DNA from 4 places in the Megasphaera sp. ASD88 genome. Region 3 is predicted to be linked to each of the others. Evidence: riboswitches for the same ligand, from Rfam matches in the RefSeq annotation. Region 3 holds a riboswitch; each other region holds the start of a gene.
The links. A riboswitch is a leader RNA that binds a small molecule or an ion and turns the genes downstream of it on or off. The one in region 3 is predicted to bind S-adenosylmethionine.
Positions count from the first base shown of each region.

Region 1: linked by a shared signal. The riboswitch ahead of CJ260_RS07495 (MetQ/NlpA family ABC transporter substrate-binding protein) and the one ahead of metK (methionine adenosyltransferase) in region 3 are both predicted to bind S-adenosylmethionine.
Region 2: linked by a shared signal. The riboswitch ahead of CJ260_RS10615 (methionine ABC transporter ATP-binding protein) and the one ahead of metK (methionine adenosyltransferase) in region 3 are both predicted to bind S-adenosylmethionine.
Region 4: linked by a shared signal. The riboswitch ahead of CJ260_RS04215 (MetQ/NlpA family ABC transporter substrate-binding protein) and the one ahead of metK (methionine adenosyltransferase) in region 3 are both predicted to bind S-adenosylmethionine.

Region 1 covers NZ_NQXW01000012.1:19,386-22,345, reverse strand. Annotated here, with positions in the region: gene CJ260_RS07505 (hypothetical protein) at 1-794, shown strand, start outside; gene CJ260_RS07500 (C-GCAxxG-C-C family protein) at 846-1,268, opposite strand; SAM riboswitch class I at 1,435-1,530, shown strand; gene CJ260_RS07495 (MetQ/NlpA family ABC transporter substrate-binding protein) at 1,634-2,467, shown strand; gene metF (methylenetetrahydrofolate reductase [NAD(P)H]) at 2,617-2,960, shown strand, end outside.
Region 2 covers NZ_NQXW01000025.1:173-3,132, forward strand. Annotated here, with positions in the region: gene CJ260_RS10610 (methionine ABC transporter permease) at 93-746, opposite strand; gene CJ260_RS10615 (methionine ABC transporter ATP-binding protein) at 727-1,770, opposite strand; SAM riboswitch class I at 1,866-1,963, opposite strand; gene CJ260_RS10620 (cell wall metabolism sensor histidine kinase WalK) at 2,370-2,960, shown strand, end outside.
Region 3 covers NZ_NQXW01000001.1:219,823-222,782, reverse strand. Annotated here, with positions in the region: gene priA (primosomal protein N') at 1-462, opposite strand, end outside; gene metK (methionine adenosyltransferase) at 588-1,778, opposite strand; SAM riboswitch class I at 1,834-1,936, opposite strand; gene coaBC (bifunctional phosphopantothenoylcysteine decarboxylase/phosphopantothenate--cysteine ligase CoaBC) at 2,014-2,960, opposite strand, start outside.
Region 4 covers NZ_NQXW01000004.1:68,067-71,026, reverse strand. Annotated here, with positions in the region: gene CJ260_RS04225 (hypothetical protein) at 1-481, shown strand, start outside; gene rbr (rubrerythrin) at 627-1,163, shown strand; SAM riboswitch class I at 1,312-1,410, shown strand; gene CJ260_RS04215 (MetQ/NlpA family ABC transporter substrate-binding protein) at 1,541-2,359, shown strand; gene CJ260_RS04210 (flavodoxin family protein) at 2,497-2,960, shown strand, end outside.

The sequences.
Region 1 (2,960 bases), on a different contig from region 3:
CGGCCATCCTGCTAGGCGTCGTCTGCGCGGCCCTCGTCATCGCGGCGATTGTCTGCGCCGTCCTCGTCAAGCGCAAGCAGCCGACGGGACAATCCAAGCCCTATCTCATCGGCCTGGCCGTCTCCATCGTCTGCCTCGTCGGCTTAGGCGGCCTCGTCCAATCGGCTACGGCAACGCAGGTCACCTTCTCCGACAGCGACCGCATCATCAGCAAAGCGTTGCCAGAAGGCTCAGCCTATCAAACGCTTCCGTCCCCCAACAGCCTAGACACCGCCAAGGCAATGGCAAAAGACCATACTCTCCATGGTGAAGTCGTGGCTGTTTCCGAAGAAGATGACGACGGCTACCTAGCATTGTTCCAGACGACAGCCGGCCCTTGTTTCGTCATTGCCGACAAAGCCAGTGATTCCATTGCCGTTGTGCCATTCAAACAGTCGCTCATCTATTTCCGCACACAGTACACCCAGTTCTCGAACGGTAAAAAGAGCTATTACCCCCTTACCTTTATCATGGCCCGGCAGAATGACACGAAAGATAGCCCTGACGTAAAACTAGGCATCTGGCAAAACGACATGCATCAAATTCCCACATACGTTCTCATTGAACCCGATGAAAACGATGTCATCCACGTTGACGGCAATCCGTCTTCAGCCTGGAACACCCTTACGCCATCGCATTATCAAGTGCCAATGAAAGATGAAATAAATATCCGCATGGCCAAGATTTTTGCCAACCACATCGACAGCCTGAGCAAGGACGTCCGGGCCCGCGACGTCATCCTGCCGAATAAATAAACCCGCAAAAAAAGACCTCGTACGACGCCGTACGAGGTCTTTTCCATGTCTTTATTTTTTAAGCAATCCCTTTTCTTCTATAAAGGCCGCCAGGAGCTCCGCCGTACCGACCATGAGTTCCGGACAGGATACGGGGCCGCCGTTGGCCGGGCTCTTGAGGACGCGGCAGCACGACGCGTGGAACTTACCCATCCACAGCTGATAAAATTCCTTTACGGGAGCGTAGATTTCCGCCTTGGTCTTTTCTTCCGGCGTATTGCGGCCTACGAGAAGGCCCAGGATATGGCAGGCGCCGTTCAGGGCGCCGCAGAGACAGCCCGAGCCGCCGACGCCGCCGCCCATGACCGATACCATGCGGAACACGTCGTCCGACAGGTTGAGGCCGTAATATTCATTGCAGGCCTTTAATACCGTTTCGGAACAGTTATTACCGCCTTGCTGGTATTTTTTTACTACGTCTTGAATCGATTCCATTTCGTATTACCTCCTAATGCAATATCTCGTCCTTTGATTATATCACATTTTTGCCGTTCTGCCCGTTACTTTCGTTCTCGTCATATCAGGCCGGCAGGCTATGCAAATATAGCAATTTGACAAATCTGAGATTCATGATACACTATGTTCAAGACAATTTTACATCCTTTTATCCAGAGCGGCGGAGGGACTGGCCCAATGAAGCCCGGCAACCGATAACGACGGTGCTAATTCCTGCGGATTGATTTCCGAGAGATAAAGACCCTGCGACGCTACCTCTTTCTCTTGGGAAAGGGGCTTTTTTCATGGGATAAAAGGCTAAACGGTCTTACGCCATATCATTTTATATTTAGGAGGAATCATTTATGAAGCATTTCAAAAAACTTACCGTCCTGGCCGCTGCGGCTCTCTGCGCGCTGGCCGTATTGGCCGCCGGCTGCGGCAGCGACGCCCCGGCAGGCGGCAAAGAGTCGACGCAGAATAAGGTCCTGACCGTCGGCGCGACGCCCGTTCCCCACGCGGAAATCTTAAACGAAATCAAGCCCCTCTTAGCCAAGGACGGCATCGATTTGAAGATCATCGAATTTACAGATTACGTCAAGCCGAATCTGGCCCTGAACGACAAGGAGCTGGACGCCAACTTCTTCCAGCACGGCCCCTACATGGAAACGTTCAATAAAGAACACGGCACGCAGCTCAAGGCCATCTGCAAGGTCCACATCGAACCGATGGGCATTTACTCCCATAAAGTCGCCAAACTGGACGAATTGGCAAACGGCGCGAAGGTCGCCATCCCCAACGACCCGACCAACGGCGGCCGGGCCTTGCTCATCCTGCAGAAGGCCGGCCTGATTTCCCTGAAGGATAACGGCAGCATCACCTCTACGGTACAGGACATCGTGAAAAACGACAAAAACCTCCAGTTCGTCGAATTGGAAGCCGCCCAGATTCCCCGCTCCATTGACGACGTAGACATCGCCGTCATCAACACGAACTTCGCCATGGAAGCCGGCCTCAATCCGCTGAAGGACGCGATTTTCCTCGAAGATAAAGACTCGCCGTACGCTAACATCTTAGCCATCCACGAAGGCGACGAAAACCGCCCGGAAATCCAGGCTCTCGTCAAAGCCCTCCAGTCTCCGGAAGTGAAGAAATTCATCGAAGACAAATACCAGGGAGCCATTCTGCCCAGCTTCTAATACAACACACATATATATTCATGCAAAAGGGCCTCGTTCCAGGCCCTTTTGTTATACATACGGCCATACTTCATGATATAATATAAACAAAAACACGCGGCTGTACTCGTGCTTACCCCCTGTCAGCTATGCAGCAAGGAGCAATATATATGCGCACAAATGAATTATTTGCCAAAAAAACAGTCTTTTCCTTTGAAGTCTTCCCGCCCAAGCCGGATACGCCCATCGAGACGATTTACGCCGCTTTAGACGAGCTGAGCCAGCTTTATCCCGATTTCATCAGTGTCACCTGCGGCGCCAGCGGAAGCGGCAGCGGCGGCAACCGCACCGTCGAAGTGGCCTCGGCTATCAAGCACACCTACGGCTGCGAAACGGCGGCTCATATGCCCTGTATCTACCTGACCGAAGATGACGCCCTGCGCACGTTGGACGAGCTGAAAAAGGCGGGCATCGAAAATATCCTGGCCCTGCGGGGCGACGAAACGCCGGGCCG
Region 2 (2,960 bases), on a different contig from region 3:
TAAAGTTTTCCCACAATTATTTTACACTAACCTGTATAACATAACCCAGACCATGGCAGGTTCTGCTGCGGTCTGGGTTATATCGTATCTACTTATTTTTTATTTTTCTTGCGCGAGGCGAAGTCGCCGCAGGCCTGGATGAGGTTGACGCCTACGATGAGGATGATGATCGTCGCCAGCATGACGTCGGCGCGGAAGCGCTGGTAGCCGTAGCGGATAGCGATGTCGCCGAGGCCGCCGCCGCCGATTGCGCCGGCCATGGCCGAAGCGCCGATGAGGTTGACGATGAGGACCGTAATGTTGTTGATGATCGTCGGCAGGGCTTCGGGAATGAGGACCTTGCGGATGATCTGGAAGGGCGTGGCTCCCATGGATTCAGCGGCTTCGACGAGGCCGAAATCGACGTCGCGGATAGACGTTTCGACGAGGCGGCTCAAAAAGGGAATGGCCACGATGGTCAGGGGCACGCAGGCTGCCGTCGTGCCGATGGACGTGCCGGCGATGATGCGGGTCAGAGGAATGATGGCGACCATGAGGATGATAAAGGGAATCGAGCGGATGATGTTGACGATGGTGCCCAGTATCTGATTGATAAAGCGGTTTTCCAAAATATGGCCCCGGCTGGTCGTGACCAGCGTAATGCCGAGGGGAATACCGATGATGGCGGCGATGATCGTCGCGACGGCGACCATGAAAACAGTTTCCTGAATGCCTTGGAGCATTAAATTAATGATTTCTTGGGACATATCCTAAAACCTCGCTTCCAATAGGTAATTCTTTGATATATTCAAATGCTTTTGCCTGTTGTTCCATAGAACCCATAATGACGACGATGAGATAGCCGAAAGGTTCGTCCTGAATGTAGTCGATATTGCCGTAGAGCACGCTGACGTAGGTGTGGAAGCGTTGTACGACCGATGCGACGACGGGTTCGTTCGTAGCCGCTCCCTTGAAGCGCAGGCGGACGAGCATATCGTAGCCCGGCGCAGGCTGATCCGTAATGCCCATCTTGGCGATGCCTGCGGGCAGTTCCATGTTGATGACCGATTTGACGAAGTCCTTCATCGTCTGGGACTGGGGATTGGTAAAGACGTCGACGACGCGGCCTGCTTCCTTGATGACGCCGCCCTCAATGACGGCAACGCGGTTGCAGATTTCCTTGATGACTGCCATTTCGTGGGTGATGATGACAATGGTAATGCCCAGGCGCTGGTTAATGTCCTTGAGCAGCTCGAGGATGGATTTCGTCGTCTGCGGATCCAGGGCCGACGTGGCTTCGTCGCACAGGAGGATGTTCGGGTCGCTGGCCAGAGCCCGGGCGATGCCGACGCGCTGCTTCTGGCCGCCCGACAGCTGGGCCGGGTAGTTGAACTGCCGGTCCGTCAGGCCGACTAATTCCAAAAGGTCGGCGACTTTTTTCTGGATGGCTTCCTTCGACGCGCCGATGAGCTCCAGCGGGAAGGCGATGTTGTCGAAGACCGTCCGCGACGAAAGCAGGTTGAAATGCTGGAATATCATGCCGATGTGCTTGCGTTCCGCCCGCAGCTGGGCGTCGGTCATGTTGGTCAGGTTCTTTTCGTCGATGATGACGTTGCCACTCGTCGGCCGTTCGAGCATGTTGATGCAGCGGACGAGGGTCGATTTGCCGGCGCCGCTCTTACCGATAATGCCGAAGATTTCGCCGTCTTCAATGGTCAGGTTGACGCCTTTGAGGGCGTGGACCTGGGCCTTGCCGTCGTAGGTTTTGGTAATGTTTTCCAGTTTTATCACAATATCAACTCCTTGATTCAGTACGAGTTCAACCCGGTGGCAGTACAACTAAAAAAAGCCGTCAACAGATGACGGCTCGGTACTTCGTGTATGTTGCTTCATCTGCCGGAATACTCCGTTGGAATTGGCACCTTCCCTGACGGGGGTTGCCGCAGCGTCATGGGGCCAGTCCCTCAGCTGCTCTGGATGAACTTGTATATTTGGTTGTTGCTTAACATATTATCACTAAGGAACGGGTGTTGTCAAATGCAAGAGGTATCTCGCCGTGTAAAATAATAAGAAAACAAAAGAAATAGGCGCGGCCTGTGGCCTGGGATTTTCGTAAAATTGCAGAATATACACAGGAAAATCGGAATATTTTTCTAAAAATATAGTTGCATTTTAAATGTATTAAGCCCATCAATCGGATGCCTGCTGCAGAAAAGACAAGGGCACGGAGGTTTTATGAAGAATTTTTCCTTCGTTTAATTTTTGTTTATCTTTTCCGCATACACTGCATAGTAATGAATATATTTGCGAACGCATCAAGATATCTGCGGCGGCGTGGTATAATAAAAGACAAGGCGCGTCATGCGGCAGGAAAGCGGGGAGAAGGACAGATGAACCTGAGAGATATACCTATTGGAAAACGATTGCTGTTGTCTAACTTTGTCATGATAGCCATTCCCGTGGCCTTTACTCTCGTCGTCAGCATCGCTATTTTTTTAGGCCTCCACTTCGGCAACATCAACAGGGCGGCGGCCATTTCCTTTCTCTGGCCGGAGAGCAATGGCCCGACCTTATCGGTGCAGTTTGAGCTGAGCCGCCTCTGTGTCCGCGCCGACTGGTATACCGGAGGCATGGGCCGGCTCATGCAGACGAGCGACCACTTGGAGGATCAGGGCCTTACCGTAGCGATTTCCCAGCAAGGACGAATCCTGTATGCGACGGAGTATACTGATCCCTGGGCGACGATCGGCGAGGCGTACCGGCGCAGCCCGGGCAGCGGCGCGGCCCTCAACTGGTCGGACGAAGGCATCGCCTTCCATTATACGTCGCCTGAGACGGGCGTAGCCGTAGCCGTCATCGGGCCGGTACAACTGCGCAAGCACGGCGGCATTTGGGACCTCAGCTCGAAGAATATCGTGAAGGTCGCCTTTGTCGTCTTAGCCGTATTAGCGGTCCTCGTGACGATTGCCGTAGGGCTTTTC
Region 3 (2,960 bases):
GTCTACTCGCCTGGCGCCGAATTTCCGCGCCAGCGCCGCTTTTTCCACCTGGCCCTTCGCTTGGACGTACGCGGCGACATCGGCGTCTTCCGCCGACGTGGGGGCCTTCGTTCCAACCGTAACATACAGACGGACTTCCAGCCCTTTCTTTTCTATCATGAACAGGCGGAGGGCGTCGGCAAGGTTGCAGAGATAATACCGGCTGATCCAGGAAGCCGTTTCGATCATTTCTTCCTGAAACCCCGCCTGCGCCGACAGCACGGCGCTGATCGGCTTGAGCTCGTATGCATATTCGCCTGCATTTCTCTCGCTGACGGCGACGACGATTCCTTCTTCCTGCCGTCGTCCAAAGGGAACCTGCACGCGGCTGCCGACGTGCACAGCCATGCCGTCCGGGACGATATAGGAAAAGGTCTGCTGCAGCCGTTTGGCCGTCGTATTGATGATGATGTCTGCTACCATAGCCCTGCTCCTGCGTTTGTATAACATAAAGATAGGGACTTGACGAAGCAAGCCCCTATACATTGTATCATATTTAATTCAGCCATGCCACCTGGAAGGCATGATTCCTCTGAGATGGTCCAGTCTTATAAGCCGGCTTCCTGACGGAGAACGTCGGCTTTATCAAGCTGTTCCCAAGGCAGGTTCAGATCGTTGCGGCCGAAATGACCGTAAGCGGCCGTCTGTTTGTAAATCGGGCGCTGCAAGTCGAGCATTTCGATGATGCCGGCCGGACGGAGGTCGAAGTGTTTGCGGATCAATTCGACAATCTTTTCGTTTTCGACTTTGCCCGTGCCGAAGGTTTCTACGTGGATAGAAACGGGATGGGCTACGCCGATGGCATAGGCCAGCTGGATTTCGCATTTATCCGCCAAGCCTGCGGCTACGATGTTCTTCGCCACATAGCGGGCTGCATAAGCTGCCGAGCGGTCTACCTTTGTGGGGTCCTTGCCGGAGAAAGCGCCGCCGCCGTGACGAGCCATGCCGCCGTAGGTGTCGACGATGATCTTGCGGCCCGTAAGGCCGGAGTCACCCTGAGGACCGCCGATGACGAAGCGGCCTGTCGGGTTGATGAACAGCTTCGTCTGGTCGTCGAACAACCCTTCGGGAAGTTCCGGCTTGATGACGTATTCGAGCAAATCTTTTTCAATCTGTTCGCGCGTAACTTCCGGGCTGTGCTGAGCCGAAATGACGATGGTGTCGATGCGGACGGGCTTGCCGTCTTCGTATTCGACCGTTACCTGCGTCTTTCCGTCCGGACGGAGGTACGGCAGCGTGCCGTCCTTGCGGACCTTGGCCAGACGGCGGGACAGGCGGTGAGCCAGAGAAATCGGCAGCGGCATGTAGTCGTCCGTTTCGTTCGTCGCGTAGCCGAACATCATGCCCTGGTCGCCGGCGCCGATCGAGTCGAATTTATCCGTCGTGCCGGATTTCTTTTCCTGCGCTTCGTCAACGCCCATGGCGATGTCCGGGGACTGTTCGTCCAGGGAAACGAGGACGCCGCACGTATCGCAGTCAAAGCCGTATTTTGCGCGGGTATAACCGATATTGCGAACCGTTTCGCGTACGATGTGCGGAATATCTACGTAGCACGTCGTAGAGATTTCGCCTACGACGTGTACCATGCCTGTCGTTACGAGGGTTTCGCAGGCGACGCGGGCGTTTTTATCTTTTTCCAAAATTGCATCCAAAATGCCGTCAGAGATTTGGTCGGCCATTTTGTCGGGATGGCCTTCAGTTACGGATTCAGACGTAAAAAATTCACGATTCTTTGCCATTATATCCTCCTTATGCGTTCAAAAAAAATCCCCTCTGAAAAGAGGGGTATGTATCAGCCCATCTTTCAGTACGCTACACTGTTGGATTTAGCACCTTTCATTCACTGAAGGTTGCTGCTGCATCATCGGGCCAATCCCTCCACAGCTCTTGATGGTTAAATATTTTATTCACTTGACCTATTGTATACTAACAAGAGGAATTATGCAAGACCTATTCGAAAAATCATGGCCTCCATTACTGATTTTTTTTGGCTAAAATCGCCGCGGCCCGTTCTACGATGACCGTTGCCAGGTCTTCCTTGTCCATTTTCTCCAGTTTTTCCATCGATCCGTCGGGGAACAGGAAGGTGGCGATATTCGTCGTGCCCTGGAAGCCGGCCCCTTCGGCGCTGACGTCGTTGGCGACGAGCATGTCGAGGTTCTTCTTCTTTAACTTAGCCGTGCCGTACTCGATGAGGTTCGTCGTTTCGGCGGCAAAGCCGATGAGCACCTGATGGGCCTTGCGTTGCCCCAAGCCGTACAGGATGTCCGGGTTTTTAGCCATCGTCAAGGTCAGCGTTTCGTCGGATTTCTTGATCTTATTCGCCGCCGGATGAGCCGAACGGTAATCGGCGACGGCAGCCGACTTGATGACCAGATCGCAGTCGTCGTAATACGAATCGACGGCGGCCTTCATGTCGTTGGTGCTGCCTACGTCGACGCGGCGCGCTACGCCGGCCGGCGTCTTCAAATGGTCGTTGCTGCCGGCGACCAAGGTGACGTCTGCGCCGGCAAAGGCTGCAGCTTTAGCGATAGCAAAGCCCATGCGGCCGCTGGAATGGTTGCCGATAAAGCGGACCGGATCAATAGGCTCACGCGTGCCGCCGGCCGTAACGATGACCTTCTTCCCTTTCAGCAGGTCCGTCCGGCAGGCTGCAAATTCAATGTAGTCGACAATATCTTCCGGTTCTGGCAGGCGGCCGACGCCGGTAACGCCGCAGGCCAAATGACCTGTAGCAGGCTCGATGATTTCATAGCCGTACTCTCTGAGAGCGGCGATATTTTTCTGCACGATGGGATTCGTGTACATGTTGCTGTTCATAGCCGGGGCGATGACGACGGGAGCCGTCGTAGCCATGACCGTCGTCGTCAGCATATCGTCGGCAATGCCGCCGGCAATTTTTCCGATGATGTTGGCCGTAG
Region 4 (2,960 bases), on a different contig from region 3:
GCTGGTCTTTTCCTTTCTCAGCGTTCAGTCGTTTCTGAGCAACGACTACGCCCGCCTCCAGCGTTGGCTTGCCTATTATCAGGAATACAAGGCCTTCGAAGAAGCGGTCAAGCGGGGAAACGCCTCGAAGGCCGAGCTCTTCGAACGGCTGAAAACGATGTATCCCGGCCAAGTCAGCGAGCTGGAAACCCATCTCAAGGAAAAGTACGGCGACCTGACCGACACGGCAAAGGATACGCATAGCACCTTGTCCGACACGCTGAACGACACGCTCGAAACGTTCTCCTCATCCCACGCCGACATCGACGCCCTAAAAAAGGAAGCCGAAAGCAGGCTTTCCTCTAAGGCCGAAGACGCCGAACAGGCCATTTCAGAGCCGAAGCGTTCTGCTTCCCGTGACAGTAGTAAAGACACGGAATCGAAACACACTGACGATGCCAAAGAGCCGCGGCGCTCTGAGTCGGACACAGTGAAAGAATAATTTTTTCATATTTTATTAAAAAATAATTATTATCCATTGATTTTATTTTGCAAATAGAGTATAATGTACTCAGAGGTCAGGAAAGAGACCTGACAAGAGGCAGCACAGGCTGCGAGTTTACGTATGAAATTATGGAGGTATCGATATGGAATTAAAAGGAAGCAAAACTGAAAAAAACTTAATGGCAGCATTTGCCGGCGAATCCCAAGCAAGAAATAAATACACCTATTATGCAAGCGTAGCGAAAAAAGCCGGCTACGAACAGATCAAAGCCTTCTTTGAAGAAACAGCCAACAACGAAAAAGAACACGCTAAAATCTGGTTCAAACTGCTCAACGACGGCATGCCGAACGACATCGACGCGCTGAAAGACGCAGCCGCCGGCGAACATTACGAATGGACGGAAATGTACCCGACCTTCGCCAAAGAAGCCAGAGAAGAAGGCTTCGAACACATCGCCTACCTGTTTGAAAAAGTAGCGGAAATCGAAAAACACCATGAAGAACGCTACCTGGCCCTCCTGGCCAACATCGAAAACGGCACGGTCTTCAAGAAACCGGCGACGAAAACATGGGTATGCCGCAACTGCGGATTCATCGTCGAAGGCGAAGAAGCTCCGGAAGTATGCCCGGTCTGCGCTCATCCGCAAGCTTTCTTTGAATTGAAAAACGATAACTACTAAACCACCATATATAACGAGACACCATCACACATCCGAAAGCGGAGGCAGGAATCCTGCCTCCGTCTTTTGTCGTCGGAAAATTTTTGCCGCCAAAATATTGACATTCGGCACAAGAGATGGTATGATTCTTATCAACAATCATATATTGATTTCATCAAGAGCAGCCGAGGGAATGGCCCTATGACGCTGCGGCAACCCCCAAATGGGATAGGTGCCAAGTCCAGCGGATACATCCGACAGATGAACACATACGTAACCAAAGCCGTCATCTGTCGACGGCTTTTCTTTTTACCCGTATCGTCGCCGGCCCATCCTATGGCAGGCCGTCCTGCCTCTTGCCATGTGATTGATTCAGTATCAGAAAGGATGAACAACCCATGAACTCTTCTATCAAAAAACTCCTTGCTGCGGCCCTCATCGCCGCGACCTGCGTATTTGCCGCCGGCTGCGGCAGCTCCGACAGCGGCTCGGCCGACAAAAAGGAAATCGCCATCGGCGTAACGGCCGGCCCCCATGCGGAAGTCATGGAACAAGTAGCTAAAGAAGCAGAAAAACAAGGCCTGACCATCAAGGTCGTCGAATTCAACGATTTTGTACAGCCCAACAAAGCCTTGGCCGAAGGCGATTTGGATATGAACTCCATGCAGCATCAGCCCTACCTCGACAACGTCGTCAAAAACCAGGGCATGAAGCTGACCTCTATCGGCAAGACCATTATCCTGCCCATGGCCGTATATTCCCACAAATATAAAAACATCAGCGAAGTCGCCGACGGCGCTAAGGTTACCATTCCGAACGACCCGACCAACGGCGGCCGCGCCCTCCTGCTCCTGCAGCAAGTCGGCCTCATCACCCTTAAAAACGGCACCTCCGTCGACGCCTCCGTACCGGATGTCGTAAACAATCCGAAGCACCTCGAATTCATCGAGCTCGACGCCGCCCAGATTCCCCGTTCCCTCGACGATACGGACTTGGCCTGCGTCAACACGAACTACGCCATCCCGGCCGGCTTAAACCCGCAGAAGGATTCCCTCCTCGTAGAAGACAAGGATTCGCCGTACGCTAACGTCATGGTCGTCCGCGAAGATGAAGCCAATAACGAAACGTATAAAAAAGTCCTGGCTATCTACCAGTCTGAACCGATTAAAAAATTCATCAACGAACACTTCCAAGGCACGATTCTCCCGGCATTCTAAGAGAAACGGACATCGAGCCACCACGGCATGGCCCCTCGCGGCTATGCCGTTTTTAGTTATACGCTTATACGCTGCAGGAAATAATATAGTATAATGAAATAGTAAAAGGAAACTACGCGTTAAGGAGATGACAGCTGATGAAACACATCGTAATCCTATCGGGCAGCCCCAGAAAAAACGGAAACACGAACCTCTTGTGCCGCCAATTTCAGCAAGGAGCCGAAGAGGCGGGCCACAGCGTACGCTTTATCCCCCTGGCGGAAAAACGCATCGGCTTCTGCCGGGCCTGTGACGCCTGCATGCGCAGCGGCGGAGCCTGCATCCAGAAGGACGACATGGAAAATATCCTCTGCGCCTTCCAGCAGGCTGACGTCGTCGTACTGGCGACACCCGTCTATTTTTACGGCGTCAGCGCCCAGATGAAGGCCTGTATCGACCGTACCTATCCCATTTGGCAGCACCTCGGCCGCAAGGAAGTATACTACATCGTCTCCGCCGGCTTAGGCGAAGACATCATCGCCCGCTCCCTCGGCGACCTGGACGGATTTGTCGAGCACTTCGAGCAGTATGAAATCAAAGGCCGCCTGTACGCGTCCAACGT